Regions from separate parts of the Halobacillus litoralis genome, predicted to be linked through region 1. Evidence: a T-box and tRNA genes for the amino acid it is inferred to sense, from the RefSeq annotation. Region 1 holds a T-box; the other holds one or more tRNA genes.
The links. A T-box is a leader RNA that pairs with one kind of tRNA and senses whether it is charged. The one in region 1 lies ahead of alaS (alanine--tRNA ligase), so its partner is inferred to be a tRNA-Ala.
Positions count from the first base shown of each region.

Region 2: it has a tRNA-Ala gene. The T-box ahead of alaS (alanine--tRNA ligase) is inferred to sense a tRNA for this amino acid. The anticodon was not compared.

Region 1 is NZ_CP129016.1:2,231,241-2,246,655, forward strand. Features, by position in the region: gene cymR (cysteine metabolism transcriptional regulator CymR) at 1-237, shown strand, start outside; gene LC065_RS11210 (cysteine desulfurase family protein) at 255-1,394, shown strand; gene mnmA (tRNA 2-thiouridine(34) synthase MnmA) at 1,413-2,525, shown strand; gene LC065_RS11220 (tetratricopeptide repeat protein) at 2,664-3,323, shown strand; gene recD2 (SF1B family DNA helicase RecD2) at 3,339-5,666, shown strand; gene LC065_RS11230 (apurinic/apyrimidinic endonuclease family protein) at 5,678-6,490, shown strand; gene LC065_RS11235 (hypothetical protein) at 6,547-6,723, shown strand; gene LC065_RS11240 (AI-2E family transporter) at 6,730-7,797, shown strand; T-box leader at 7,843-8,055, shown strand; gene alaS (alanine--tRNA ligase) at 8,145-10,781, shown strand; gene LC065_RS11250 (IreB family regulatory phosphoprotein) at 10,845-11,117, shown strand; gene ruvX (Holliday junction resolvase RuvX) at 11,114-11,530, shown strand; gene LC065_RS11260 (DUF1292 domain-containing protein) at 11,544-11,828, shown strand; gene mltG (endolytic transglycosylase MltG) at 12,017-13,141, shown strand; gene LC065_RS11270 (O-methyltransferase) at 13,310-13,885, shown strand; gene udk (uridine kinase) at 13,934-14,587, shown strand; gene greA (transcription elongation factor GreA) at 14,750-15,226, shown strand.
Region 2 is NZ_CP129016.1:724,945-740,359, forward strand. Features, by position in the region: gene glmM (phosphoglucosamine mutase) at 1-918, opposite strand, end outside; gene LC065_RS03765 (CdaR family protein) at 977-1,972, opposite strand; gene cdaA (diadenylate cyclase CdaA) at 1,965-2,777, opposite strand; gene LC065_RS03775 (zf-HC2 domain-containing protein) at 2,981-3,637, opposite strand; gene sigW (RNA polymerase sigma factor SigW) at 3,653-4,216, opposite strand; gene LC065_RS03785 (aspartyl-phosphate phosphatase Spo0E family protein) at 4,379-4,573, shown strand; gene rocF (arginase) at 4,585-5,487, opposite strand; tRNA gene LC065_RS03795 (tRNA-Ala) at 5,798-5,870, opposite strand; tRNA gene LC065_RS03800 (tRNA-Gly) at 5,874-5,948, opposite strand; tRNA gene LC065_RS03805 (tRNA-Lys) at 5,965-6,037, opposite strand; tRNA gene LC065_RS03810 (tRNA-Gln) at 6,075-6,149, opposite strand; tRNA gene LC065_RS03815 (tRNA-Tyr) at 6,258-6,343, opposite strand; tRNA gene LC065_RS03820 (tRNA-Thr) at 6,360-6,435, opposite strand; tRNA gene LC065_RS03825 (tRNA-Val) at 6,448-6,523, opposite strand; tRNA gene LC065_RS03830 (tRNA-Glu) at 6,530-6,604, opposite strand; tRNA gene LC065_RS03835 (tRNA-Thr) at 6,626-6,697, opposite strand; tRNA gene LC065_RS03840 (tRNA-Asn) at 6,701-6,775, opposite strand; rRNA gene rrf (5S ribosomal RNA) at 6,819-6,932, opposite strand; rRNA gene LC065_RS03850 (23S ribosomal RNA) at 7,023-9,935, opposite strand; tRNA gene LC065_RS03855 (tRNA-Ala) at 10,102-10,177, opposite strand; tRNA gene LC065_RS03860 (tRNA-Ile) at 10,186-10,262, opposite strand; rRNA gene LC065_RS03865 (16S ribosomal RNA) at 10,348-11,913, opposite strand; gene LC065_RS03870 (hypothetical protein) at 12,386-12,607, opposite strand; gene LC065_RS20370 (polysaccharide deacetylase family protein) at 13,037-13,486, shown strand; gene LC065_RS03880 (KinB-signaling pathway activation protein) at 13,536-14,135, opposite strand; gene gerD (spore germination lipoprotein GerD) at 14,276-14,929, shown strand; partial or broken gene LC065_RS03890 (P-loop NTPase) at 14,979-15,415, opposite strand, start outside.

The DNA of each region.
Region 1 (15,415 bases):
TATGGAGGATATATGCTCACGAAGGCTCCTCATGAGATTACAGCAGGAGATGTGATTCGTGTCCTGGAAGGACCGATCACCCCTGTCGAAGGTATTGAAAATGAAGAGCCTGCCAAGCAAGCCTTGTGGAAGAGGGTCAGAGATGCAGTGAAAGATGTACTTGATACTACGACTCTTGAAGACTTGAAAGATCATGTCGATGATCAGACTCAGGATGCTTATATGTTTTATATTTAATGGTCGGAGGTGAAAAGATGAAGTCAATTTATTTGGACCATGCGGCGACTTCACCAGTCCATCCCAAAGTGATCGAAGAAATGATGCCTGTTTACAAAGAAGTATTTGGTAATCCGTCTAGTGTTCATCAGTTTGGAAGGAAAGCCCGTCGGATTTTGGACGAAGGGCGTAGAAGAATTGCCCATGGCCTCGGTGCGAATGAGAAGGAAATTGTTTTTACAAGCGGAGGAACCGAAGCGGACAATTTAGCGATCATCGGGACGGCAAGAGCCAATCGATCCAAAGGCAAGCATATCATTACCACTTCGATTGAACATCATGCTACATTACATGCAGTCGAATACTTGGAGTCTCATGACTTTGAAGTGACCTATCTGCCTGTGGATGAGCATGGGATCGTAAAAGTGGATGATGTAAAAGATGCGCTTCGTGAAGATACCATTCTTGTCTCCATCATGATGGTCAATAATGAAACGGGAGCCATTCAGCCGGTTGATGAAATAGCCGCTGAGTTAAAGGAACACCAGGCTTATTTTCATTCTGATATCGTACAGGCATACGGTCTGATGGATATTGATGTTTCACAACTTGGCGTTGACTTGATGGCGGTGTCCGGTCATAAGATCAATGGCCCGAAAGGTATCGGATTTTTGTATATCCGTGAAGGCACAGTGATTGAATCGCTTCAATATGGTGGAGAACAAGAACGGAAAAGACGAGCAGGTACAGAAAACATCCCCGCCGTTCAAGGGTTGAAGACAGCTGTAGAGATTATGAAAGCTGAGCGTTCGACGTATAAAGAAAAATACCTTCATTATAAGCAGCTCTTTCTTCAAACACTGAAGGAAGAGAACATTTCATTCGAAGTGAACGGGTCTCATGAGAAAACAATAGAATCAATCGTAAACATCAGTTTTCCGGGAATGAATGTGGAAACACTGCTCACGAACTTTGATTTATCAGGGATCGCTGCCTCTAGTGGAAGTGCCTGTACAGCAGGGTCTGTAGAGCCTTCTCACGTTCTTTCAGCAATGTTTGGTTCCGACCATCCGAAAACGACAAATTCGATTCGGTTCAGTTTTGGACTAGCAAATAATGAAGATGATATAACAGAATCAGCAAGAAGAGTCAGTCAAATTATCAAACGTCTGGCTTGATAAAGGAAGGTGTAAGAAATGAAAGATCCTAAGGATACACGTGTAGTCGTTGGTATGAGTGGCGGGGTCGATTCTTCCGTTGCAGCTCTACTATTGAAAGAACAAGGCTATGACGTCGTCGGTATTTTCATGAAGAACTGGGATGATACGGATGAGAATGGTGTCTGTACAGCTACGGAAGATTATGAAGATGTCATCCGCGTCTGCAACCAGTTGGATATTCCGTATTTTGCAGTGAATTTCGAGAAACAGTATTGGGATAAAGTGTTCACGTATTTCCTTGATGAATATAAAAAAGGTCGAACACCGAATCCAGATGTCATGTGTAACAAAGAGATCAAATTCAAAGCGTTCATGGATCACGCGATGTCTCTTGGTGCAGATTATTTGGCGACAGGCCACTATGCGCAAGTCCGTGAAAACGACGGCACGTATGAAATGCTTCGTGGAGTCGATCACAATAAAGATCAAACGTACTTCTTGAACCAGCTATCACAGGAAGTGCTCTCTAAAGTAATGTTTCCACTAGGCCATCTTGAGAAAAAAGATGTGCGTGTGATTGCTGAAGAGCATGGTCTAGCCACAGCTAAAAAGAAGGATTCCACAGGGATTTGCTTTATCGGCGAGCGTAACTTCAAGGAGTTCCTAAGTGAATATTTACCGGCACAGCCAGGTAATATGGAAACTCTTGATGGTGAAGTGAAAGGGAAGCATGATGGTTTGATGTACTACACATTAGGTCAGCGTCAAGGGTTAGGCATTGGAGGAGCTGGAGATCCATGGTTCGTTGTAGGTAAGAATGTTGCAGATAATATTCTCTACGTTGGGCAAGGGTTCCATCATGATGCACTTTACTCTGACGGTCTCATCGCTTCTGAAGCGAGTTGGACAAAAGGAGATGTACCGACTGAATCATTCAAATGCACCGCTAAATTCCGTTACCGCCAAGAAGATAGTGGAGTGACGGTGTACCCTATGGAAGATGGAACGTGGAAAGTCATGTTTGACGAACCAGAACGTGCCATCACCCCAGGGCAGGCGGTCGTCTTCTACGATGGAGAAGTTTGCTTAGGTGGAGCGACAATCGATGTCGTGCTCAAACAAGATGAAGCGATCACTTATGTAGGATAGAATGAAAAAGTCATGTCCGTATCTTTTGGACATGACTTTTTTATGAGGATAAGGAAAAAGTGAGATAACACTGTTAGTAATGTGTTAGGTGGCATGAAAATGTCGATCAAGGAGAATATGGGAAGGAGAATTTTGAGAATGGATAAACTAAAGCAAGGAATTGAACAGATGCAAAACCATAATTATGAGGAGGCAGCGAAGCTGTTTACGGAGGCCATTGATGAGAATCCAAAAGAGCCTGTTGGGTATATCAACTTCGGTAATTTGCTGACACATATGAATGATCATGAAAGAGGAGAGCGCTTCTTTCTCCGTGCCATCGAATTGGATGAGACGGCCGCAACCGCCTACTATGGTCTAGGTAACGTGTACTATGAGCAGGAGAAGTACACAAAAGCGCAGGAACAGTTCATCCAGGCGATTCAGCATGGGCTGGATGAAGCGGATGTCCACTTCATGTTAGGAATGACATTCATCCATCAAGAATACGTAAAACTTGCTCTGCCTTATCTTCTTAGAGCCTCAGAACTCGCCCCGGAAGACGTTGATGTCCAATTCCAATACGGCTTGTGCCTGGCTCAAAATGGACAGATTGATCAGGCTGAACAAGTGATGAACCATGTGCTACAATTAGAAGAACAACACAGTGATGCGCATTATAACCTTGGTGTCGTTGCTCTTCATAAGGAGAATGCCAAGAAAGCTTTGGAGCATTTTTCTAAAGCTTTGGAAATTAATCCTGAGCATATGCTGGCAGCACATGCTAAGGGGCAAGTTGAACAAGCGTTAAACGAGTAGAGGAGTTCGATGGTCATGACTCAACAATCGCTCTTTCAAGATTCGAATGAAGAACGTCCGTACGTCAAAGGGGAATTGAGTCGGATGATTTTTCATAATGAATCCGAGCACTTTTCGATCGCTTCCATTAATGTTAAGGAAACAAATGAAGTTTTCGAGGAAAAGTCCCTTGTGATCAAAGGGCATTTTTCTCCTTTGGAAGAAGGCGAAACGTATATGTTTTATGGAGAATTCAAAAACCATAAGAAATTCGGGCTGCAATATGAGGTCGACATGTACAATCGTGTCCTGCCTGAAACGAAAGATGGAATCGTCCTTTACTTGTCCAGCGACCTTTTTCACGGCATCGGAAAAAAAACGGCCGAACGAATCGTAGATGAGTTAGGAGAACAAGCGATATCGAGGATACTGGAAAACCGTGATGTGCTGGACACTGTTCCAAAGCTCCCTAAAGAAAAAGCGGATCAACTATATGAAGCCTTAAAAGAGCATCAAGGGTTCGAGCACGTCATGATTCATTTGTCCCAATATGGATTTGGTTTGAAGCTTGCTCAGAAAATTTATGAAGCCTTTAAGGATCAAACGATGGCCATCATTGAAGAGGACCCTTATCAGCTCGTCTTCCATGTGGATGGTTTTGGTTTTCATCGAGCGGATGAAATGGCGAAGATGCAGAACCTTTCCCATGATCATCCCACAAGGATTCGGGCGGCGTGTTTGTATATGATGCAAAAAAGTATGAGTGCGGGTCATGTTTATTTACCTACAGAAGAGTGTCTCGTCCAGGTTGAACAGCTTTTGAATCAGGGTTCCGATCCGGCCATTACTTTTGAACAGCTATCTGAGCAAATGATCCACCTTGGTGAGGAACGTTTTGTGTATATTGAAGAGGAACGTATCTACCTTCCGACACTATATTTTGCCGAAAATGGCTTTTGTGGTCATGTGGATCGTATTCAAGAAAAAGAGGTTGATGCAGCCCATACACAGGCAGATTTGATGAAAATCATCGGGGATCTGGAAGAAGAGGAAGCGATGAGCTATGGGGAAGATCAGTTCACTGCCATCGAAAAAGCTCTTCATTCCAAATTGATGATTTTAACAGGTGGACCGGGAACGGGGAAAACTACAGTTATTAAAGGAATCATCCATACGTATGCAGAATTGAACGATCTTTCTATTGATCCCGGAGATTATGATAGTGACAAGCCATTTCCATTCGTTCTTGCAGCACCTACAGGGAGAGCGGCAAAAAGGATGACAGAATCGACGGGGCTTCCGGCAAGCACTATCCACCGTTTGCTTGGGTGGGATGGGCATGACTCCTTTGAACGCAATCAGAACAACCCACTGGAAGGGAGTGTATTGATCATCGATGAGTTTTCGATGGTCGATATTTGGCTTGCTAACCAGTTGTTCCGTGCCATTCCTGATGATATGCAGGTCTTGCTAGTGGGAGACGAAGACCAACTGCCTTCGGTAGGGCCTGGCCAGGTGCTTGCTGACCTCCTGGCTTCTCACACGCTTCCTTCTGTGAAGTTAACAGAAGTCTATCGTCAAAAGGAAGGTTCGAAAATCATCCAGCTTGCTCATGAAATAAAAAAGGATGCTTGTACTTCTGCCTCTCTTGAAAAGGATCATGATTTCAACTTTATCCCAGCAAGAGAACACCAGTTAAGTGATCTCGTGACAAACATTGTTCAAAAAGCGTTGGACAAGGGGAATGACTTGAAAGATATTCAAGTACTTGCGCCGATGTACCGTACAGACGTGGGGATTCATAAGTTAAATGAAAGCATCCAGCAGACGGTCAATCCGAAAAGTAAACAAAAACGCGACTTGAGGCACTTCGATGTGACCTATCGAAAAGGGGATAAGGTCATCCAATTGGTAAATCAGCCGGAAGATGGTGTTTACAATGGAGATATCGGTGAGATTGTAGCGATTTTCCGAGCGGAAGAAAACGTCGATGGCGTTGAGCAGGTAGTCGTCGATTTTGAAGGAAAAGAAGTAGTTTATCCAAAAAAAGACTTGAACAGTATTATGCACGCCTATTGTACATCCATCCATAAATCACAAGGTAGTGAGTTTTCCATCGTTATTCTGCCAATCGTAAGAAGTTACCGTAGAATGTTGAGAAAGAATCTAATTTATACGGCTATTACAAGATCCAAACAGTCTCTCATCATTTGCGGCGACCCTGCCGCTTTTCTTGACGGTGTGGGAACGACCGATACAAATACGAGATATACCAGGTTGAAAGAGAAACTCCAGGAAGAATCAGCGCCTGAAGTGGACACAGAAGAAGAGGAAGAGCAGTTGTCACCATATGATTTTATGTAGGAGGGAACGTTTTGGCTCATTCTATTGGGTTGTCTGGAAGTACCATCTTGTCCCATCGTGACCGGTTTCCAGAGCTGTTTGATAAAGGATTGCCTCATGTGGAAATAGGAGAGTTTGGGGACAGAGATTCCTACCTCTCCTTTTTGAGTTTAGCCAGAGAGAACAAAGTTAGTTTTGGTATTCATGTTCCTCACTTCAGAGAAAACAGCAAGTATGACCTTTTAGAAGAAGTGAAAATGGAACCGTCCCATGCGAGGAAATTGTTTGTAAAGGAAGTGCAGGAAGCGGCTCGATCAGGGGCTTCCTATGTCCTTGTTCATTTTCCTTACTTCAAAGCTGAGGCGGAGTTTACGCACGAAAAGATAGAGGAAGGATTGCAGTTTTTACATCACTTACAGGAATTGTATGGAATTCCGATTGTGTGTGAACCAAAACTCGGCCAAAATAAATCACCTGCAGGCATTCAGTACTTGTATGATTTTCCTATGAAACTCTGGGAAAAATACGGGCTGAGTATTTGTATCGATATCGGAGATTATAGGATTGCAGTGGGAGACAAGTGGAGAGAGTATATCGAACCGCTTCTTCCATTTACAAAAGTCGTACATATGCATAACGTCCGTTTCACTGATGAAGGGTATATTTGGAGACCCATTCACCCGAATTTTGAAAAACAAGGCACGGCCTTTGATATGGCGCCTTGTATAGAGCTTCTGGCTAAGGGCAGGGACAAATATTTCATACTCGAGCACACCCCGCACACAAATCCTTCTGAAGAAGATGTCGATGAAGGGATCGAATGGGTTACCCAACAACTCAAGTAATGTATGAATCTCATTATCGTGGACATACTATTTGGTAAAAAAAAGGAGTATGTCCGATGAGATGTCCGAACTGCAATAATAAGAACCTTGGGAAAATCGGTAACGAACAATACTATTGTTGGAATTGTTGCCTGGAACTAACGATTGAAGATGGGAAAATGAATATCAACCAAATTGAGGAAGATGGCAGTTTAAGTTCTTTGAATGATATTTTTTATCAGCAAGGATCTTGATGATTCATGAGTGATCGCTCCTCTAAATGGTTGCGGAGATTCACCATCTTTTTTATTATCTTACTTTCTCTCTTATTGCTAGCCTGGTTGTTTCCATATTATGACGGTGTCCTCATCGTCATGGGTAAAGTACTCTTGCCATTTTTGCTCGCTCTCGTTTTGTCTCTTTTGCTGCATCCACTCGTCCACGCGATTGAGGATCTTGGCCTATCCCGTACGGTCAGCATACTTGTGATTTTTGTGCTGTTCTTTTCGTTGACGGCCTTTGGACTGTATAAAGGGATTCCACGTTTGCTTGATCAATTGAAACTTCTGAATGAGCATTTGCCTTATTTGGTTGAGTCCTATCAAAATTGGACAAAGCAGCTTTATGCCCAAACAGAAAAGTTACCGGATGGTCTGCATCATGAAGTGGATGCCCGTTTTGCAAGCTTTGAAGAATGGGTGAGCGGAAGAGTGCTAGCCCTACTAGCTGGTCTTAGCGGGATTTTTAACATGATTGTTCTTCTGGCTGTTGTGCCTGTGATGACCTTTTATTTTCTGAAGGACTATAAGAGCATAGGAAAAACTCTAGTTTTTTTACTTCCTTCTAAATGGCACGAGGAGTCCAAGCGATTGGTTAGAGAGTTGAATCATTCTCTAGGAGGCTATATTCGAGGGCAGCTATTGATCAGTTTATTTGTTGGTGTATTAGCTACCGCGGGTTTTTGGTTGATTGATCTACCTTACCCCTTGGTTTTAGGTTTAATTGCCGGCCTGACCAATATCATTCCCTATTTTGGTCCTCTTCTTGGAGCGGGGCCTGCCGTTATTGTTGCTCTTACTGTCAGTGTGAATACACTCCTTCTTACATTAGCTGTCGTTCTGATCATTCAATTGGTTGAAGGAAATCTCCTTTCTCCGTATATCATGGGTAAGAGTATCCATATCCACCCCTTGTTCATCATCCTGGCCTTACTAGTGGGCGGAGAGGTGGCCGGGATCCCCGGACTGATTTTGGCGGTTCCTGTATTGACTTGTTTGAAAGTAGTGGCGTCTGAAATCCGTACAGGAAGGTTAAATATTGACAGATGAACAACAGTTATCTATAATTACGCTTAGCAAAGACTCTAAGGACGATAGAATACGATGAAGGAAAAAAGTAGGCAATTTGTTCATGAGCAGAGAGGTGCGTTCCAGGCTGAAAAACGCACTGCATGGAGGTTGTTGAAAGCTATTCCGGAGTGCGGTTAATTCCCGCCGGGTTCATGCCCCGTTACAGGCATTCAAGCTGATAGACGTGAATTGTCTATAACCAGGGTGGTACCGCGGAAACAAAACCCCGTCCCTGCCGATACTAAAGGCAGGGACGGGGTTTTTTTGTTCCTTCGTCGTCCGGAACGGTCTCTATATTAACGATGAAACTGAGGAGGTTATTGAAAATGAAATCATTAACATCAGCAGAAGTCCGTCAATTGTTTCTTGACTTCTTTAAAGAGAAGGGACACAGCGTAGAACCAAGTGCGTCACTCGTCCCCCACGAAGACCCTACACTTCTATGGATTAATAGTGGTGTAGCAACATTGAAAAAATACTTCGATGGTCGAGTCATTCCTGAAAACCCGCGTATCGTAAATGCACAAAAATCGATCCGTACGAATGATATTGAAAATGTAGGCTTCACGGCCAGACACCACACCTTCTTTGAGATGCTCGGTAATTTTTCAATTGGAGATTATTTTAAGGAAGAAGCCATGGAATGGGCCTGGGAATTCCTTACGAGTGAACAATGGATTGGGTTTGATCCAGAAAGGCTATCTGTAACCGTACACCCGGAAGATGATGAAGCTTACCAAATTTGGAAAGACAAGATCGGACTAGATGAAGAGCGCATCATCCGCATTGAAGAAAATTTCTGGGATATCGGAGAAGGACCTAGTGGCCCTAACACAGAGATCTTTTATGACCGTGGAGAAAAATACGGAAATGATGCAAATGATCCAGAACTTTACCCTGGTGGAGAAAATGAACGCTATTTGGAAATTTGGAATCTGGTTTTCTCTCAGTTCAACCACAACCCTGATGATACTTATACACCACTTCCTAAGAAAAACATTGATACAGGAATGGGTCTTGAGCGTATTGTTTGTGTTATTCAAGAAACGGAAACGAATTTTGAAACAGATTTATTCCTTCCGATTATTGAAGCGACGGAAAAAATGGCTGACAAAAACTATGGAGACAGCTTCGATACAGATGCTTCCTTCAAAGTGATTGCAGACCATATGAGAACCGTGACATTCGCTGTCAGTGATGGAGCTCTGCCTTCGAATGAAGGGCGCGGATACGTGTTGCGTCGTCTGCTGCGTAGAGCTGTACGGTTTGCAAAGCAGATCGGGATCGACAAACCGTTCATGTATAAACTAGTTCCTGAAGTCTCTAAAATCATGGTCGACTTTTACCCTGAAGTGAAGGAAAAAGAAACCTTTATTCAAAACGTCATTCAAACAGAAGAAGCGCGTTTCCATGAAACATTGAATGATGGGTTGCAAATTCTTTCCACCATCATCAAACAAGAGACAGAAAAAGGAAGCAACGTGTTCCCTGGAACGGAGGTCTTCCGTTTATATGATACGTATGGCTTCCCGAAAGAGCTGACAGAAGAGTATGTAGCAGAAGCTGGCTTCACGATTGATGAAGAAGGTTTCCAAAGCGAAATGCAAAAGCAGCGGGAGCGCGCACGGAGTGCTCGTCAAAAGACCGATTCCATGCAAGTACAGGATGGAGTTCTTGGTGACGTTCACGTCGAAAGTGAATTCATCGGATATGACACCCTTCAAGTCGAAACGGAAATTGTAGAATTGATTAAAGGCAAAGAGTTCAGTGGATATGCAGAAGAGGGCGACACCATTTACCTTTTCCTATCCAAAACTCCTTTCTACGCGGAGAGTGGTGGCCAGATCGCCGATCGCGGTTTCCTGAGAACTGAATCTGCAGTAGTCGAAGTTACCAATGTCCAAAAAGCGCCGAATGGTCAGCATATGCATGAAGCGGTCGTTAAACAAGGTTCTGTAGAAAAAGGAGCCACAGTCAAAGCAGAAGTGGATCAAAGTGGACGTTCCTTTATTGTAAAAAACCATACCGCAACACACCTTCTGCATCAAGCATTGAAAGATGTACTCGGCGAGCATGTCAATCAAGCTGGTTCCCTTGTAGCTCCAGATCGCCTGCGTTTTGACTTTTCACATTTTGGTTCTGTAACGAACGAAGAAATGGAGAAAATTGAGGCCATCGTCAATGAAAAAGTATGGCAGTCTATTCCGGTCTCCATTGAGCTCAATTCCATTGAAGAAGCTAAAGCTAAAGGCGCGATGGCCTTGTTCGGTGAGAAATACGGCGACACGGTTAGAGTCGTTCAGGTTGGCGATTACAGCCTTGAGCTTTGCGGCGGTTGTCATGTCATGAACACAGCGGAAATTGGCTTGTTCAAGATTATTTCAGAATCCGGAATTGGTGCTGGCACCAGAAGAATTGAAGCTGTCACAGCTAAGGATGCCTATTTGTATATGAATGGCAAAGAAGCATTGCTGAAAAAAGCCGGACAGCAGTTGAAAACGAAGCCTGAGCAGGTGCCGGAACGAATTGAAGCTCTTCACAAAGAAATGAAAGATCTTCAAAAAGAAAATGAATCGCTAAGTGCCAAATTATCAAACATGGAGGCCTCCAATATTCTGGATGAAGTGGAGGAAGTCAATGGTGTGAAGGTTCTTGCTAAGCAAGTAGATGTGAAAGATATGAATGCTCTCAGAACCATGGTTGATGATCTGAAACAGAAACTGGACTCTGGAATGATCCTTTTAGCTGCTCCGAATGGAGATAAAGTTCAATTGATTGCAGGAGTATCGAAGGACTTAGTAGAAAAAGGATATCATGCAGGTCAATTGATTAAAGAAGCAGCTACCCGATGTGGTGGCGGCGGTGGAGGCCGTCCAGACATGGCCCAAGCAGGTGGTAAAGACGCTTCTAAAATTCCAGAAGCACTACAATATGCCAAGGAATATGCAAGTCAAAACGCCTAGTTTTTCCTATCGAAGAATTAGGTATATAATAGAGTAAATACTACAAAGTGCGAGGTGACTGTAATGAGTTCAATGGATAAAACGATGAGGTTCAACTTCTCTGAAGAACCGTTTGATCAAGATGTCCAATCCGTACTACTATCTGTTTACGGAGCATTACAAGAGAAAGGGTACAATCCGATCAACCAGATTGTCGGATATTTGCTTTCAGGCGACCCTGCATACATTCCTCGTCATCAGGATGCCAGAAACTTGATCCGCAAAATTGAGCGTGATGAGTTGATTGAAGAACTGGTTAAATCTTACATCAAAGAGAATAAAGAGGGCATTGAATGAAAAAAATAGGATTGGATGTGGGCGAAAAAACGATTGGCATCGCCATATCGGATGCTTTGGGCTGGACGGCCCAAGGCCTCACCACACTCCGTTGGGACGAGCAGGACTATAATACGGCTAAAGAGCCGTTAAGAGAAGTCATACGTGACCATGACGTGACGGAAGCGGTTGTAGGGTTTCCGAAGAATATGAATGGTACGGTCGGCCCTCGCGGAGAAGCGAGCCAGACTTTCGCCTCATGGCTAGAAGAAGAATTTCATCTCCAAACACATCTTTGGGATGAACGTTTAACAACAATGGCAGCCGAACGCGTGCTGCTGGATGCAGATGTCAGCAGGAAAAAACGGAAAAAGGTCATTGATAAAATGGCTGCGGTCATGATTTTACAGAGTTATTTGGATTCGAAACAATAAGGAGGACGTTTATATGGCACTAGAAAAAGAAGAACGCATCATCATTCCTGATGAAAATGGGGAAGAGCATTTATTTGAGGTCTTGTTCACATTTGATGTTGAACAAACAGGACATTCTTATATTGCAGTGGTCCCTGCTGAACAAAAGGATGGGGAAGAAGTAGAAGTCTTTGCCTTCCGTTACGAAGAAAAAGGGAACGAAGAGGATGACCTTGCTCTATTCCAAATCGAATCCGATGATGAATGGGAAATGGTTGAAGAAATGTTGAACACGTTGACAGATGAAGATTTAACATAATTCCTACCGCCTGCAGCGATCAGCTGCAGGCTTTTCTTATACTCTGAGGTAGAATACGCCTCCATACACCCTCTAATTCCATGGAATGAAACATAAAGAGTCTCTTCCCATTGTAGAAAATTAAGGGAATATGTAGAAAGATTCTTTCACTTTATAGTATAATGAACCGGATGAAAGGGGGAAGTCCGTTGTCTAATTCTGACTTTAAAAATCAATATAAAAAAAGATTGAAAAATAGAATAGAGGAAGCGAGTACGGTGAGAAAAATAGTGTCAATCATTCTCACGGTCTTGGTTCTTGCTCTTTTGATCGGCGGGGTTTCCGGCTATTTTTATGTGAAATCTGCTTTAGAGCCTGTAGAGCCGGAGAATGATAAACAGATCAATGTCGAAATACCTTTGGGATCTTCAACATCTTCGATAGCAAGTATTCTTGAAGAGAATGAAATCATTAAAAACGATTTAATTTTCCGCTTTTATACTAAATTCAAAAACGAATCCGGTTTCCAAGCGGGAAATTATCAATTTACATCTTCCATGACGCTGAATGAAATTATTGAGACGTTAAAAACAGGGAAGCTTGTCAAAGAATCTGTGTACAAAGTGACCGTGCCCGAAGGACGTAACCTTGAACAGATCGCAGAAGTTTATGCGGAAGATTTACCATTTACTAAAGAAGAATTCATGGAAAAAGTGGATGATGAGGCCTATATTAAAGAAAAGATGTCTGAATATCCTCAGCTATTGACAGAGGATATATTGAACGAAGAAATCCGCCACCCTTTAGAAGGGTATTTGTTTGCTGCTACCTATGACGTCTATGTTGAGGATCCAACCATTGATCAGATTGTAAAGAAAATGCTGGATCAGACCCAGGCGGTTGTCCTTCCTTATGTCAATCAGATGGGAGACCTTGAAGGGATTGAAAATGTCCACGATCTCGTCACGATGGCATCCCTTCTGGAAAACGAAGCTCGAACAGCAGAAAGTCGTAAAATGATTTCCGGTGTGTTCCAGAACCGTCTGGATAAAGATATGAAGCTTCAAACAGACCCGACCGTGCTTTACGCTCATGGAGAGCATAAAGACCGTGTCTTGTATGAAGATCTTGAAATCGAATCCCCATACAATACTTACTATATCACCGGACTGCCTGTCGGACCGATTTCAAACTTCAATGAGAACTCTTTACAGGCAGCTGCTAAACCGAAGGATCATGATTATTTTTATTTCCTAGCTGATAGTAGTGGAGAAATTCATTACGCCAGTTCACTAGAGGAACATAACCAACTGAAAAATGAGTATATTAATTAACATGTTTTTTGAAGGAATGCAAAAAGATACTCGCATTCCTTCTTTTTTTTATGTTAAAATAGTGGGGTTGTAAATCGGATGTAAAAATGATGGGAAGGGTGAAAACCGGTGAATCAAGAAGAATATTTGCAGTCATTGCTTTCAAAGCCTTCCACAGCTGTAAAGAAAATGGAATCCGATGCAGAAGAAAAGCGAGTGCCAATCATGGAACCATTAGGAATTGATTTTCTCATGCAGCTTCTCAGGATCCAACAACCAAAAAAAATCCTGGAGATCGGTACAGCCATTGGGTATTCAGCGCTACGGATGCTGGAAGCTTGTCCAGGTAGTCAAATAACAACGGTAGAACGTGATGAACAGCGTTACGAGGATGCTTTAAAAAATATTAAGGCTATGAATGCCGAGGAACAGATCCATGTTATAAAAGGAGATGCCCTAGAGGTAGCATCTACCATTGAAGAAGAAGGTCCGTTTGATTTATTATTTATTGATGCAGCCAAAGGGAAGTATGAAGAATTTTTCCACTTGTATTCCCCCATGGTATCCGACAAAGGCGTCATTCTTTCTGACAATGTACTATTTAAAGGTTTTGTTGCTGACGATTCAGAAGCAAATCCAAGAATGGCGAAAATCGCTAATAAGATCAGGAAATTTAATGAGTGGCTTGTCCAACACCCTGATTATTATACAACCATTGTCCCTATCGGAGACGGGGTTGCCATTACTAAAAAGAAAGAAACATAAGAGAAATTATAGATAAGAATGGAATGGATGAAAGGAGCACCCAGGAGCATGAGTGATAAACCAGTAGTGATTGGAGTAGCGGGAGGATCAGGATCAGGAAAAACGAGTGTGACTCGTTCGATCATCCAGCGCTTTACAGATAAGACGTTATTAATGCTAGAACAAGATTATTATTATAAGGATCAAAGTGATGTTCCGTTCGAGGAAAGGTTACAAACAAACTATGATCATCCTCTAGCTTTCGATAATGATCTTCTCATTGAGCATTTGGAACAATTGCTTGAGCAAAAGCCTGTAGAAAAACCGGTCTATGATTATAAGATGCATACCCGCTCAGATGAAACCATTCATGTCGAACCAAAAGAAGTGATCATCGTTGAAGGGATTCTTGTCCTTGAAGATGAACGCCTCAGAGATCTTATGGATATTAAAGTTTTTGTAGATACAGATGCAGATGTAAGAATTATCCGTAGATTAATGAGAGATATTAATGAGAGAGGCCGGTCACTTGACTCTGTCATTGAACAATATATCAACGTGGTTCGTCCTATGCACTTGCAATTCGTAGAACCTACCAAGCGATATGCGGATATCATCATCCCAGAAGGTGGACAAAACCACGTGGCGATTGATCTTATGGCAACGAAAATTCAAACGGTTCTATACGAAAAAGGACAATCAGTGACGAAAGAAAATAGTTGAAATACTACCAAAAATCTGGCATAGTTTTCACTAGTAGTTCTAAAACATAATGTCCTCGGGTAAAGTATAGTAAATCATCTTTAATGAGCGTACAGTCGTACTGCTCATTTCCTATATTAAGGACATCATTTTTTCTTGTATTTAAAGGAGTGTATTTGGACCATGGCAGAAGAAAAAAGTTATTATATGACGGAAGAAGGTAAACAAAAGTTAGAAGAAGAATTGCATCACTTAAAAACAGAGCGACGTAAAGAAGTAGTAGAACGGATTAAAATTGCTCGCGGTTTCGGAGATCTATCAGAGAACTCTGAGTACGATGCAGCAAAAGATGAACAAGCATTTGTAGAAGCACGAATTACACAAGTAGAAAACATGATTCGAAATGCAGTCATTATCGAAAATGATAATGAAAACCCTGACACTGTGACCATGGGTAAATCTGTAACGTTCCAAGAGCTTCCAGATGGAGACGAAGAGACGTACACGATTGTCGGAAGTGCAGAAGCTGACCCATTTGAAGGTAAAATCTCAAATGACTCTCCAATGGCTCAAAGCTTAATTGGACATGTTGTTGGTGACAAGGTCAAAGTCGCGACACCAGGTGGAGAAATCGACGTAAAAATCATTACAGTCGAATAATAAAGAAGGCAGGGGATTCCCCCTGTCTTTTTTTATGCCTACATACGGATCATCTTAAAGAATATGGCAGGTTTGTGGAAGACTTGATTTCGAGACTTTTGATGAGTGGGTGGGGCTGCGGGGAATAGTTCGCTTTCTGCGGGAGCGCGGTGAGCCTCCTCGGACTGTGTCCTGAGGGGTCTCACCCTG
Region 2 (15,415 bases), 1.5 Mb from region 1:
TACGGCTGTCTTATCACTCTTCATTCCATTCGCTTCTACTGCTTTATAGAAACCAAGGTTACTCATGACTGTAGAGACCACTGTCGAGTTATTCAACGTACCATTTTCATTCATGTGCTTGGCACAAATGTACATGATTTTGTCTCCGTCCACGATATTCCCTTTTTCATCAACCGCAATTAGACGATCACCGTCTCCATCAAAAGCAAGTCCTACATCCGCTTTTTTCTCTTTCACAAGGTCTTGCAATGGCTCTGGGTGTGTAGAACCGACACCATCATTAATGTTCAGACCATCCGGGGAAGATCCAATTGAAGAAATGTCCGCTTCAAGATCTGCAAACAAGTGGGATGCCAGAGATGAAGTGGCTCCGTGAGCACAATCGAGTGCGATATGGAGTCCTTCAAAATCATAATCAACGGTTTGCTTCAAGTGTTGCAAGTACTTCTGCCCACCCTCAAAGTAATCATTGATTTGTCCAAGATCCGCTCCTGAAGGCCTTGGAAGGTCATCTTGCTCTGCATCAATCAATGCTTCAATTTCCTGTTCTTGATCATCAGTCAACTTAAAACCATCTGGACCGAAGAATTTGATGCCATTATCTTCAACAGGGTTGTGGGAGGCAGAAATCATAATTCCCGCTTCTGCCTGCAATGCTTTTGTTAAAAAAGCCACGCCTGGTGTGGAGATGACCCCAAGACGCATGACCTCTGCACCAATTGACAATAACCCGGCAGCGAGTGCACCTTCAAGCATCTCACCAGAGATTCTTGTGTCACGTCCAATCAAAACCTTCGGACGTTCGACACCTTTAGTAACGACATAACCGCCGTAACGGCCCAGTTTAAATGCAAGCTCCGGTGTTAATTCCTTATTCGCGACGCCTCGTACGCCGTCTGTGCCAAAATATTTACCCATAATCATTCGACCTCTCTTTCTATACTTTCCATTGATCTATGTTCTCACGATTGATCCGTTATCGTTGATCTGAGCCGTTTTCGTCATTTCCCGCTTCGCCTTCAACGACTTCAATGTCCACTTCAATCGTTTCAGGTTGAACAGAAGTCACTCCTTCAGGGAGCGGAATATCGACTTCCACCGTTTGATTTTCAGTCACTTCTGATACATCGACTGGTACTTCAGGAAGCGCCTCAATGCCATCGAGTACTTCCTTCGGTCCGGAAATGGTGACTTCTTCTGTTTCCGTACTGACCGATTCAATCAGTACCCCTTCCGTATTTCCTCCACGAGCGGCGACATTTAACGGGACGCTTTTCGTCCGTGTGGAGATCGGAACAGATACGTTCACAGTCGTTGGGTCCACGAGGACATTCAACTCATTCCCCTGATTATCATAAACCTTCACAGGAGCTTCCTGCGTTTCAATCGACTCTGTAGCCCCTCCGACATCAATGATCGCTTTCACAGAGGCTACACGCTCAATGACCGATGAAGCTCCCGTAATGGCAACTTCTGAAGGATCCACTTCTGGTTCACCAAGCTCAAGCGCACTATCCAGGTTTCCTTGGTTGATATAATCAATGTTCACTTCATAATCTTCGGTTACTTTTTCCTCAATCGTCACTTCAATGATTTTTGGATTGAGTGTGACTGCAAGCTGGTTGGATATCCCTGAGTGCTGTAAGGACACCTCATGTGTACCCGGACCAAGTCCATTCAAATCTACAAAAACCGTAAAATTCTTCTGTCTGGAAACAGGAGCAACAGCAGAGGTCGGCCCCTCCACAGAGACAGAGACTTCCTGAGGGATTCCACTGACCACATATTCTTCACTATCAAACCTGATTTCCAACGGAATGTTTTCCATCACTTCCATGTCAGAGGATGACTGGTTAAAGAACAAAGAATCAGAGTCCATATTGTTATCCACATTCACCGTCACCCAAAGAAGACCAGCAAGCATAAGGGATATAATTCTTATAAACCATACACTTTTGAACCAATTATCCATTCTTCTTCCCCCTCCAGTTCCAACTTTTCACCGCAGGGGCGGAGTAATCTAATTCTGTACGTAAAATCTCTTCCAGTTTCACTTGATCAAGGTCGCGATGCAATTCTCCGTTCTTCGTACAGGAAATAGCACCTGTCTCTTCAGAAACGACGATCGTTAAAGCATCTGTCACCTCACTGATCCCCATAGCCGCTCTGTGCCTCGTCCCAAGTTCCTTCGAAATAAAAGGACTCTCTGAAAGTGGGAGATAACAGGCCGCAGCGACAATTTCATCATTTTTAAGTATGACCGCTCCATCGTGGAGAGGAGTGTTCGGTATGAAGATATTCGTAAGCAATTCGCTCGACAAGTGCCCACCGACACGGATGCCTGTTTCTACGTAATCCCCCATACCTGTGTCACGTTCAATCGTAATCAATGCACCAATTCGGCGTTTGGCCATATAGTTACAGGACTTAATGATGGCCTGTAAGGTTTTCTCGGTGTCTTCTTCTTCTGAAGTGTTCCTGCTGAAGAAACTTCCCCGTCCAAGTTGTTCTAAAGCTCTTCTGAGTTCAGGCTGGAACAAAATGATAATCGCGAGGAAACCCCACGTAATCGCTTGTGACATCAGCCACCTTAATGTGGTCAGTCCAAATAAATTACTCAACAACCATATACCCAGAATAACGAAAATACCTTTTAATAGCTGAACGGCCTTCGTTCCCTGGATCAGCATGATTAATTTATATACAACAAACCAGACAAGGGCGATATCCACAGTAATCAAAAAATAATCTAAAACATCCAATCCCCCATCAAGCATGCCTACACTTCCTTTTAGATATAATAAAACTTAAAAATTCACATTTACCATTATATCACATAACCTTTCCCGTATATATGGAGAACATACCGTCCTGACGACAGACCTATACGGTTCTGTACCATTTTGGTTGTTTCAGGGAAACTTATGCTCCTTTCTGTTCAATAAAATAAAGCAAGGAAGCGTTGGCCTCCTTGCTTTATTTAATCCGACTCAAATGAGAAAATCGCCTTGAAAGTTTTCTTCGTATGATACCAGACCCATTCGTAAACCTGGTTCACTTCGGTCAATTCCCCTGAATAGGCTCTGAGATTGTTCCGGTCAAGTTCATCATTTTTTCCTCCTTGTCCGGATGGGGTGTTAAGAATGTCTCCATTGATCAGGGTAATGTCCCCATCGACTTTTCCGTCGATCCGCAAGTCTCCATTTCTAACAACTAAATCCCCTTCAACCGTAACGCCTTCCGGTACAATGACCGTATGATCACGTATTTCCAGATTCTCCTGCTTAGATACCGTCACTTGCTGGTCCTGATTCCATTCGGTAAATATGCCACCGAACATCAATATAAAAAAGACAGCAGCAGCTGTAAGCAAAGGGTGCCGCTGGAACTTACGAATGTAGTTCTTCCGTTTCTTCTCTTTCGGCAAATTCGCCATCACATTCGCAGTAAAACGTGGCGGCGCAGAAACAGGTGTGGTGTTCTTGATCAGAGTGGTCGTTCTCTTTAACTCATGAAAGTGATGTTGGCAGCTTTGGCAGCCTTGTAAATGATCTCTCAATCGTCTCTCTTCTTCTTTATTTAATTCACCATCCAGATACTTATGCATAAGTTCAATGGCTTCTCTCTTGCAATTCATTCCCTCTCAACTCCTTCACACATGTCGAAGCCTCTTACGTAAAGCCTCTCTACCTCGGTGGACCCTCGTCTTAACTGTCCCTACTGGAATATCAAGCACCTCCGCAATCTCTTGAAGAGCAAGCTCATCTAAATAACGAAGCACAATGACACTACGATATTTAGGAGGAAGCGCTAATATTTCTTTGTGGATATAAGACTGTAATTCAAGGCTTTCCACTTCTTCTTCAGGTAGAGCTTGGTCGGCAGCTAATTGCGAATACATATCTAACCCTTCCGTCCCCTTCACTTCTGCATCCAGATGATAGTCCGGCTTTTTTTTACGGATACGGTCAATCGACAGATTCGTTGCTATTCTATACAACCAAGTGGAGAATTTCCGTTTCTCATCAAACGTATGAAGATTCGTGTAGGCTCTAATAAAGGCTTCCTGGGCCAGGTCTTCAGCTTCATACGAGTTCCCAACCATTCGCAGACAAATATGAAAAACTTTATTCTGGTAAAAAGATACAATGTCTTCGAAAGCGGATTGATTGCCTTTTTTCACTTCTTTTATTTTTTGCTTAATCATGGTTTCCATCTTCTAATACCTCCGCTATACGTGCGGTCGATAACCTTTACGGATGACCTCGCCACAAAGTTTCATAAATTTAATATTTTTTTAGCTAATATAAGTTTAACTTTTTTTTAGTATCGGTTATAAAGCTGTAAATGTAAAAAATTTCTTAGGAGGAAATTTAATATGCAGCGAGAGTCCGCTTTGAAGAAAGAAATCGAAGCTTGTCGTATGGAAATGATTCGCTTAGCCAGCCTCCATAAGTTGAGCTCGCCGGAAGTCGTACAAGTGAGTGTGAAATTAGATAACCTGTTAAATGAATACGATGAAGCAACCTATAAAAAACAGCAACCCACCTTGCAAAGAGCGGGTTACTGCTAGGGATCGTTTATTTATTTCAAGCTCTCACCAAATAGAGAACCCATTAAACCTACCGCTACGCTAGCGGTTTTATTTTTTTCATCGAGAATCGGATTCACTTCTACAAATTCCGCGGATGTGATCATCCCTGACTGATGAAGCATTTCCATAGCTAGGTGACTCTCACGGTAGCTTAATCCACCCATTACCGGTGTTCCCACGCCAGGAGCTTCGTTAGGGTCCAGTCCATCAAGGTCCAGGCTTAAATGAACCCCATCGGTACGATCTTTCAAATAATCCACTGTTTCTTCCATCACTTGGGTCATCCCCATACGATCCACTTCATGCATCGTATAGACTTTAATGCCCTTCTCTTCAATAAGCACTCGTTCTCCTTCATCGAGAGAACGTGCTCCGATAATCACTATATTTTCTGGTTTAATCTTCGGTTCATAATCATGGATACTCGTCAATTTTTCGTGGCCGATCCCTAAGCTTACAGCTAATGGCATCCCATGAATGTTACCAGAAGGCGAGCTGTCGCCTGTGTTTAAATCGCCGTGAGCATCATACCAGATGACTCCAAGATTTTCATAATGTTTCGCAACTCCTGCAAGAGTCCCCATAGCTATACTATGATCTCCCCCAAGTACAAGTGGGAAACGTTTATTTTCTACTACCTCATCTACCGCTTTTGCAAGACGACGGCTTCCTTCGGCAATTTCATTCAAGTTACGTAAATTATCCTGTTTTTCATCTGTATTATGTTTTGGGCGAGGAATCTCAATGTCCCCTAGATCTTCAATGTTATATTTCAATTGCTCTAGACGTTCAACCATACCTGCATAACGAATAGCACTTGGTCCCATATCCACGCCTCGACGCATCTGTCCAAGGTCCATAGGTACACCGATAACTGAAAGCTGTTTATTCATTAAAGTTCCTCCTTTTTTCTCTACTATAATTGTATCCGTTTTTCCCGTTATGACTCAACTGGACATGTTTGTGCATATATATACGAAAACCAGTATGAAAACGTATGTAATCATGCATGTTTACAAGGTTTCGACCCATTTACCATATTATGGGTTGGATTGGATGGCGAGGTACTAAACTTTTTTATAATTACCGATAGAAAAGAGTATCGAACCTATACGCATAACAGACGGACCCGAATGAAACAGAGGAAGGAAAAAAGGAAAAATAAAAAACCTGACATCAACGATTGATGTCAGGTTCAAAGAGTGGAGCCTAGCGGGATCGAACCGCTGACCTCCTGCGTGCAAAGCAGGCGCTCTCCCAGCTGAGCTAAGGCCCCGTATGGAGCGGGAGACGGGATTCGAACCCGCGACCCCCACCTTGGCAAGGTGGTGTTCTACCACTGAACTACTCCCGCATATAAAATTGAAAGATGAGCCATGAAGGATTCGAACCTTCGACCCTCTGATTAAAAGTCAGATGCTCTACCAGCTGAGCTAATGGCTCATAATAAAATGACTTCCAGTATAACATCTTAAAAAAATGGCTGGGCCAGCTGGATTCGAACCAGCGCATGACGGTACCAAAAACCGTTGCCTTACCGCTTGGCTATGGCCCAACAGTTACAAAAATAGTATTGACCATCAAAAGATCATTATACAAGGAATGTTTATTTTCATAAAAAATAGCTGATCATGAATGTCAGCCGTTATCGTCAATGAAAAAATGGTGGAGGGAGTAGGACTCGAACCTACGAACCCGATGGGAGCGGATTTACAGTCCGCCGCGTTTGGCCAACTTCGCTATCCCTCCACTTTGACTAAATAAGTGGTGCCGGCCAGAGGACTTGAACCCCCAACCTACTGATTACAAATCAGTTGCTCTGCCAGTTGAGCTAGGCCGGCTTATGAATTTAATGGTGGAGGATGCAGGGTTCGAACCTGCGACCCCTTGCTTGTAAGGCAAGTGCTCTCCCAGCTGAGCTAATCCTCCGATAAGTGGTGACCCGTACGGGATTCGAACCCGTGTTACCGCCGTGAAAGGGCGGTGTCTTAACCACTTGACCAACGGGCCATGTGTTTGATAGTTTCTCAGAGCTTCCAGCCGGATTTGAACCGGCGACCCCTTCCTTACCATGGAAGTGCTCTACCACTGAGCTATGGAAGCAAGTGGCTCCAACGGTAGGATTCGAACCTACGACCGATCGGTTAACAGCCGATTGCTCTACCACTGAGCTACGTTGGAATAATGTTCATTCATCAAAAGCATTAATAAGGAAAGAGAATCAATGTGGCGGCGTCCTACTCTCACGGGGGTAAACCCGACTACCATCGGCGCTGAAGAGCTTAACTGCTGTGTTCGGCATGGGAACAGGTGTGACCTCTTCGCCTTCACCACCACATCAATATAAAGTTTGAGGTGAACCCTCAAAACTGGATAAGGAAACATCTTGTTTGAAAAGCAATTGTCATTCACGAATGATTGAAATCAGATAGATAAGTCATCGATCCATTAGTATCCGTCAGCTCCACGTGTCACCACGCTTCCACCTCGGACCTATCAACCTCATCGTCTCTGAGGGATCTTATTACCTTATAGGTAAGGGAAATCTCATCTCAAGGGGGGCTTCATGCTTAGATGCTTTCAGCACTTATCCCGACCACACGTAGCTACCCAGCGATGCTCCTGGCGGAACAACTGGTACACCAGCGGTGTGTCCATCCCGGTCCTCTCGTACTAAGGACAGCTCCTTTCAAATTTCCAACGCCCACGACGGATAGGGACCGAACTGTCTCACGACGTTCTGAACCCAGCTCGCGTACCGCTTTAATGGGCGAACAGCCCAACCCTTGGGACCGACTACAGCCCCAGGATGCGATGAGCCGACATCGAGGTGCCAAACCTCCCCGTCGATGTGGACTCTTGGGGGAGATAAGCCTGTTATCCCCGGGGTAGCTTTTATCCGTTGAGCGACGGCCCTTCCATGCGGAACCGCCGGATCACTAAGCCCGACTTTCGTCCCTGCTCGACTTGTAGGTCTCGCAGTCAAGCTCCCTTGTGCCTTTACACTCTGCGAATGATTTCCAACCATTCTGAGGGAACCTTTGGGCGCCTCCGTTACCTTTTGGGAGGCGACCGCCCCAGTCAAACTGCCCACCTGACACTGTCTCCGGACCGGATTACGGTCCTGGGTTAGAATGTCCGTACAGCCAGGGTAGTATCCCACCAGCGCCTCCACCGAAGCTAGCGCTCCGGCTTCCAAGGCTCCTACCTATCCTGTACAAGCTGTACCAACATTCAATATCAGGCTACAGTAAAGCTCCACGGGGTCTTTCCGTCCTGTCGCGGGTAATGTGCATCTTCACACATAGTATAATTTCACCGGGTCTCTCGTTGAGACAGTGCCCAAGTCGTTGCACCTTTCGTGCGGGTCGGAACTTACCCGACAAGGAATTTCGCTACCTTAGGACCGTTATAGTTACGGCCGCCGTTTACTGGGGCTTCGGTTCAACGCTTCGCATAAGCTAACGCATCCCCTTAACCTTCCAGCACCGGGCAGGTGTCAGCCCCTATACTTCGCCTTACGGCTTCGCAGAGACCTGTGTTTTTGGTAAACAGTCGCTTGGGCCTTTTCACTGCGGCTCCTCGGCAGAGGAGCACCCCTTCTCCCGAAGTTACGGGGTCATTTTGCCGAGTTCCTTAACGAGAGTTCTCCCGCTCACCTTAGGATCCTCTCCTCGCCTACCTGTGTCGGTTTGCGGTACGGGCACCTCTTTCCTCACTAGAGGATTTTCTTGGCAGTGTGAACTCAGGAGCTTCGGTACTATATTTCCCTCCCCATCACAGCTTGACGTTGCCGGACGGATTTGCCTATCCGACCGTCTCACTGCTTGGACGCGCACATCCAGTGGCGCGCTCTCCTTATCCTCCTGCGTCCCCCCGTCGTTCAAACGGAAAGGAGGTGGTACAGGAATATCAACCTGTTGTCCATCGCCTACGCCTTTCGGCCTCGGCTTAGGTCCCGACTAACCCTGAGAGGACGAGCCTTCCTCAGGAAACCTTAGGCATTCGGTGAAAGAGATTCTCACTCTTTTTTCGCTACTCATACCGGCATTCTCACTTCTAAGCGCTCCACCAGTCCTTACGGTCTGACTTCACGGCCCTTAGAACGCTCTCCTACCACTGATCATAAGATCAATCCGCAGCTTCGGTGGTGTGTTTAGCCCCGGTACATTTTCGGCGCAGAGTCACTCGACCAGTGAGCTATTACGCACTCTTTGAATGATGGCTGCTTCTAAGCCAACATCCCAGTTGTCTAAGCAACTCCACATCCTTTTCCACTTAACACACACTTTGGGACCTTAGCTGGCGGTCTGGGCTGTTTCCCTCTCGACCATGAACCTTATCACCCACGGTCTGACTCCCAGAACAAAGTCTATGGCATTCGGTTTGACTGAATTCGGTAACCCGATAGGGGCCCCTCGTCCAATCAGTGCTCTACCTCCATGACTTTCTATTCTGAGGCTAGCCCTAAAGCTATTTCGGAGAGAACCAGCTATCTCCGTGTTCGATTGGCATTTCACCCCTACCCACACCTCATCCCCGTAATTTTCAACTTACGTGGGTTCGGGCCTCCAGTCAGTGTTACCTGACCTTCACCTGGACATGGGTAGATCACACGGTTTCGGGTCTACGACCGCATACTCACTCGCCCTATTCAGACTCGCTTTCGCTGCGGCTCCGCTTCTGCTGCTTAACCTCGCATACGGTCGTAACTCGCCGGTTCATTCTACAAAAGGCACGCCGTCACCCATTAACGGGCTCCGACTACTTGTAGGCACACGGTTTCAGGTTCTCTTTCACTCCCCTTCCGGGGTGCTTTTCACCTTTCCCTCACGGTACTGGTTCACTATCGGTCACTAGGGAGTATTTAGCCTTGGGAGATGGTCCTCCCGGATTCCGACGGAATTCCTCGTGTTCCGCCGTACTCAGGATCCACTCCGGAGAGAGAAAGATTTCGACTACAGGGCTGTTACCTGCTCTGGCTGACCTTTCCAGATCGATTCGCCTATCTTCCTCTTTGGTAACTCCAATGGAGTGTCCTACAACCCCAGAAAGCAAGCTTTCTGGTTTGGGCTGATTCCGTTTCGCTCGCCGCTACTTGGGAAATCGCGTTTGCTTTCTCTTCCTCCGGGTACTTAGATGTTTCAGTTCCCCGGGTGTGCCTGCCTATACCTATGTATTCAGTATAGGATACTGTTCCATTACGAACAGTGGGTTTCCCCATTCGGAAATCTCCGGGTCAAAGCCTACTTACGGCTCGCCGGAGCATATCGGTGTTAGTCCCGTCCTTCATCGGCTCCTAGTACCAAGGCATCCACCGTGCGCCCTTATTCACTTAACTATCTTCGTGAAAAGACGTTTACAATTTCAATTAGATGTCTTGTCATCAATTGTCTCATCGTTAGATGAAACAATGATTCCTTATCCAGTTTTCAAGGTTCACGCCCTTATTCAGGGTTGAATATAAAACACAAAATAGATTCTTGTGTTTAGGTGTAACATTTAAATGGTGGAGCCTAGCGGGATCGAACCGCTGACCTCCTGCGTGCAAAGCAGGCGCTCTCCCAGCTGAGCTAAGGCCCCTTTTTGAATGGTGGGCCTGAGTGGACTTGAACCACCGACCTCACGCTTATCAGGCGTGCGCTCTGACCAACTGAGCTACAGGCCCATCCAATTAAAGGAAGATCATATTTTCATAGTTTGATCTCTCAAAACTGAACAACCAACACAGTACGTTTCCGTTATATCCTTAGAAAGGAGGTGATCCAGCCGCACCTTCCGATACGGCTACCTTGTTACGACTTCACCCCAATCATTGGCCCCACCTTCGGCGGCTGGCTCCAAAAAGGTTACCTCACCGACTTCGGGTGTTGCCAACTCTCGTGGTGTGACGGGCGGTGTGTACAAGGCCCGGGAACGTATTCACCGCGGCATGCTGATCCGCGATTACTAGCGATTCCGGCTTCATGCAGGCGAGTTGCAGCCTGCAATCCGAACTGAGAATGGTTTTATGGGATTTGCTACACCTCGCGGCTTCGCTGCCCTTTGTACCATCCATTGTAGCACGTGTGTAGCCCAGGTCATAAGGGGCATGATGATTTGACGTCATCCCCGCCTTCCTCCGGTTTGTCACCGGCAGTCACCTTAGAGTGCCCAACTAAATGCTGGCAACTAAGATTAGGGGTTGCGCTCGTTGCGGGACTTAACCCAACATCTCACGACACGAGCTGACGACAACCATGCACCACCTGTCACTTGGTCCCCGAAGGGAAAGCCCTATCTCTAGGGTTGTCCAAGGATGTCAAGACCTGGTAAGGTTCTTCGCGTTGCTTCGAATTAAACCACATGCTCCACCGCTTGTGCGGGCCCCCGTCAATTCCTTTGAGTTTCAGCCTTGCGGCCGTACTCCCCAGGCGGAGTGCTTAATGCGTTAACTTCAGCACTAAGGGGTGGAAGCCCCCTAACACCTAGCACTCATCGTTTACGGCGTGGACTACCAGGGGTATCTAATCCTGTTTGCTACCCACGCTTTCGCACCTCAGCGTCAGAAACAGACCAGAGAGTCGCCTTCGCCACTGGTGTTCCTCCACATATCTACGCATTTCACCGCTACACGTGGAATTCCACTCTCCTCTTCTGTCCTCAAGTTCCCCAGTTTCCAATGACCCTCCACGGTTGAGCCGTGGGCTTTCACATCAGACTTAAGGAACCGCCTGCGCGCGCTTTACGCCCAATAATTCCGGACAACGCTTGCCCCCTACGTATTACCGCGGCTGCTGGCACGTAGTTAGCCGGGGCTTCCTCGTTAGGTACCGTCAAGGTACCGCTCTATTCGCACGGTACTTGTTCTTCCCTAACAACAGAACTTTACGATCCGAAGACCTTCATCGTTCACGCGGCGTTGCTCCGTCAGACTTTCGTCCATTGCGGAAGATTCCCTACTGCTGCCTCCCGTAGGAGTCTGGGCCGTGTCTCAGTCCCAGTGTGGCCGATCACCCTCTCAGGTCGGCTACGCATCGTCGCCTTGGTGAGCCGTTACCTCACCAACTAGCTAATGCGCCGCGGGCCCATCTGTAAGTGATAGCGAGAAGCCATCTTTCAACTTTCCTTCATGCGAAAGAAAGTATTACCCGGCATTAGCCCCGGTTTCCCGGGGTTATTCCGATCTTACAGGCAGGTTGCCCACGTGTTACTCACCCGTCCGCCGCTCGTTCCACGAGCTTCACCCCGAAGGGATCCACTCGCTTCCCGCGCTCGACTTGCATGTATTAGGCACGCCGCCAGCGTTCGTCCTGAGCCAGGATCAAACTCTCCATAAAAGTTAAGTTTGACTTGCTCATTTGCACACCGAATGTGCTTTGTTTCAAATCTCTTCTATAAAGAAGAAATGTTTTGACGTACTGGTTGGTTCGTTCAGTTTTCAAAGATCAAATGTTTTGCTCGCCGCTTTGTCAGCGACTCAATCAGTTTATCACTTTCGGTTGTTTATGTCAACAACTTTTTTTGTGATGTTTTTTGATGTCGTTTTGGCGACATTTAATAATTTATCATGCCTGCCTTGCAGTGTCAACAACTTTTTTGAAGTAATTCGTTTGTTTCCGCTGCGCTGTTTTGTTTTCCGACAACGTTTAATAATATATCACAGACTAAAAAAGAAAAGCAATGCTTTTTTTGAAATTCATTTAAAAAAGTTATTTTATCGAGCAAAGGCGCATAATAAAAGCCCTGATCTACTTTCAGGGCTTAGTTTCTGACCTTTAGCATTATTGATAAGCTGAAATGATTATAGCATTAATTCTGCTTCTTTTTCCTAGGCATATACTGTAAACACTCTTCCCTGGTTGCAAATCTGCGGAAGATCTGAAAAAGAACCTCATACCTTTCTTCCATTGCTCTTTTAAGTCCTTGATCGATCCTGTGGTCTCCGAGGTCAAACGTGATTTCTTCCATTTCTCTTTTTAACAAATATTCAATTTCACGACGTTCCTGTTCATTAATCATTAAACCATGCACCTTAAAGGACCTCCCTTTAACAACTCTCTATATTTTTACCCTAAATCTTGTGTTTTTAGCATAGGTTGTCCTTTTTTTCATATGTATAGAACATATTGGAAGGAAGGTGAATCGTGCAATGAGTTTCTACACTTGGAAAGCTGAGCGGATGAAACGCTATGGAGTTGTGGTGGCTTTGGCCTTTTTTTTGCGCCCTTTTCTTATGGATCGGACAATGGAGTCAACTCCCCGTCTTTTCTAATGAAGGCGAGCCCCGTGCTTTGACACAAGGAAGCGATAAAAATTCAAACGTTGCACTGACATTCAATATAAGCTGGGGAACAGAGAAGGTCCACGATGTGTTGGAGCAGTTAGAAGCCAACAAGGTCCAGGCCACTTTTTTTTGTCAGTGGTGAATGGGCGGAGCGTCACCCCGATATAATTAAGGAAATTCATGAAGGAAAGCACGAAATCGGGATGATGGGATATAAATATGAAAGTTACCTTGAACAAAAACCCGCACAAGTACAACAAGACATGAACCAAGCCAAGGAAGCTTTTGAGAAACTGGGTTTTGATGAAATCAAGTGGATCCGCCCGCCTCATGGTCATATGGATAAAGAGGTTCTGAAGATGATTGAAAACGAAGGAATGCAGGCGGTGCAATGGAGCATCAATCCGAGAGACTGGGAAAATCCAGGCACGAATACCATCATAGACACCGTTCTTAATGAGGGTTCAGAAGGAGATATTATCTTGATGCATGCTTCTGATTCAGTGAAACAAACGGCGAAAGCTCTTGAGGTCATCTTGCCCGGTTTGAAACAAAAAGGATTGAAATTCGTAAGCATTACTGAGCTGGTCAGTGGCGCAGAATCAGAGACCACTCAAATTGAATAACCCCGATTTAAAAAAACAACCACCGCGTTTCTTGGGCGGTGGTTGTTTTTTAGGCAGCTTTTTCAGATGTTTTCGTTATACGGTGAAGTAAAATGAGTTGATAAGCATTGCAGATGAACAATGGAATAATCATCAACCACACATAATCACTGCCCTGGGCTCGTAAAGCAGGAACCCACTCGACACTTGTAACGACGATCATAAAAAACAGGGCAGGAATAAATGCATGCCGCTTCGTTTCCTTTGCTTTTATATAAGCAACAAGGACGGAAAGGCCAAGAAGACCTAAGGCTGTCCATAAAAATGGCCAGATGGACGCGTTTTCTGCAGCCTGATATCTAAAGTACACAAGATCAAAGAGCGTAAATGCGATCAAGAAGAGTTGGACCGGGGTCCATAACGAACGAAATATGCCCTTTCCAAACTGATTGACTGTCAGGTAGGCGAAGAAACCCATCTGACTGATGATACTGAATATAAATCCAAGGCCCGCAAAAAATAACAATAAGCCAAAGAGCTCAAAAAGTTGGAACGGCTTCAGCACTTCAGCATAAGAATCATATTTAAAGATAAAACTGATGATCAACGTCGTCAAACCGCCGATCCATAAGGTCGTTAAAAACAACCTTACCCATTTACGACTATTCACGGAAGTTCCCCCTATTATACAAAAGACTTTTCCACCGTATTTTACCACGAAGTCGAGCTTTTTTCCTCCAGTCTTCGTATAATTTCTGTCGAATCGCAGATAGTAAACGTAAGGAGAACTTAAGAAAGGGGACATGCAAAATGTCCAAACTCCGATTCTTATGTCCCGTCCTAATCCTTGTACTCCTCGCTGCTTGCAGCGGTGCATCAAGTGCAAGCGAACAGACGGATTATGATACAACGAAGAAGATGATCGTTGATATTCTGAAATCGGACGACGGGAAGAAAGCGATGACTGAAGTCCTTTCTGATGAGAAGATGCAGCAGCAGATGGCCCTTGAGTCAGAAGTTGTATCGCAAGCTGTCCAAAAGACACTCGTTTCTGAAGAAGGAAAAGCTTTTTGGAGTAAATTGTTCTCCGATCCAAAGTTCGTCCAAGAATTCAGTAAAGTCCTTGAAGATCAGCAGAAAAAGCTGATGAAAGGATTAATGAAAGATGCTGAGTACCAAAAATTGATGATTGAGCTTTATAAAAACCCTGAAATGATGAAGGAAATGGTAACCGTCATGGAAGGGCAGCAATTCCGTGCACATCTGCAGAAAACCATAGAAGAGACAATAAACAGCCCTGTTTTCCAAGCGAAAATGAGCGAAACCTTATTGAAAGCAGCGGAAAAAATGCAGAGTGGTGGCGGTGGGAAGTCTGATTCCTCCGGCGAAGGCGGAGAAAGCAGCAGTGAAGAGCAATCCGGCGGTGGCAGCAGCGGTGAAGGTGAAAAAAGTCAGCAAGGCTAACCACAAGCCAAAAAAACACGCACTTCTTTGAGAAGTGCGTGTTTTGCTATTAATACTTATCGATTACTTTTGCAGCCATATTACGGTAAATGACACCGATTGGATGATCTGTCTGGTAGACAGATGGCGCGAAAACATCCTCTTCTTCGTAGGGCTGTTGAAGCGGCACATGTCCCAGAACACCTGTCTGAAGAGTTTCTGCAAGCTTCACGCCGCCTCCTCGACCGAAGACGAACTCTTTGTTTCCTGTCTCTTTACTTTCAAAATAAGCCATGTTTTCAACGACACCAAGGATTTCATGTTCCGTTTTCAGGGCCATTTGACCAGCGCGTGCGGCTACAAAAGCGGCCGTCGGATGCGGAGTCGTTACGATGATTTCTTTAGATGACGGAAGCATAGAGTGTACATCTAATGCCACATCACCGGTTCATGGTGGCAGGTCAAGAAGCAGGTAATCAAGGTCGCCCCATTCCACTTCTTTGAAAA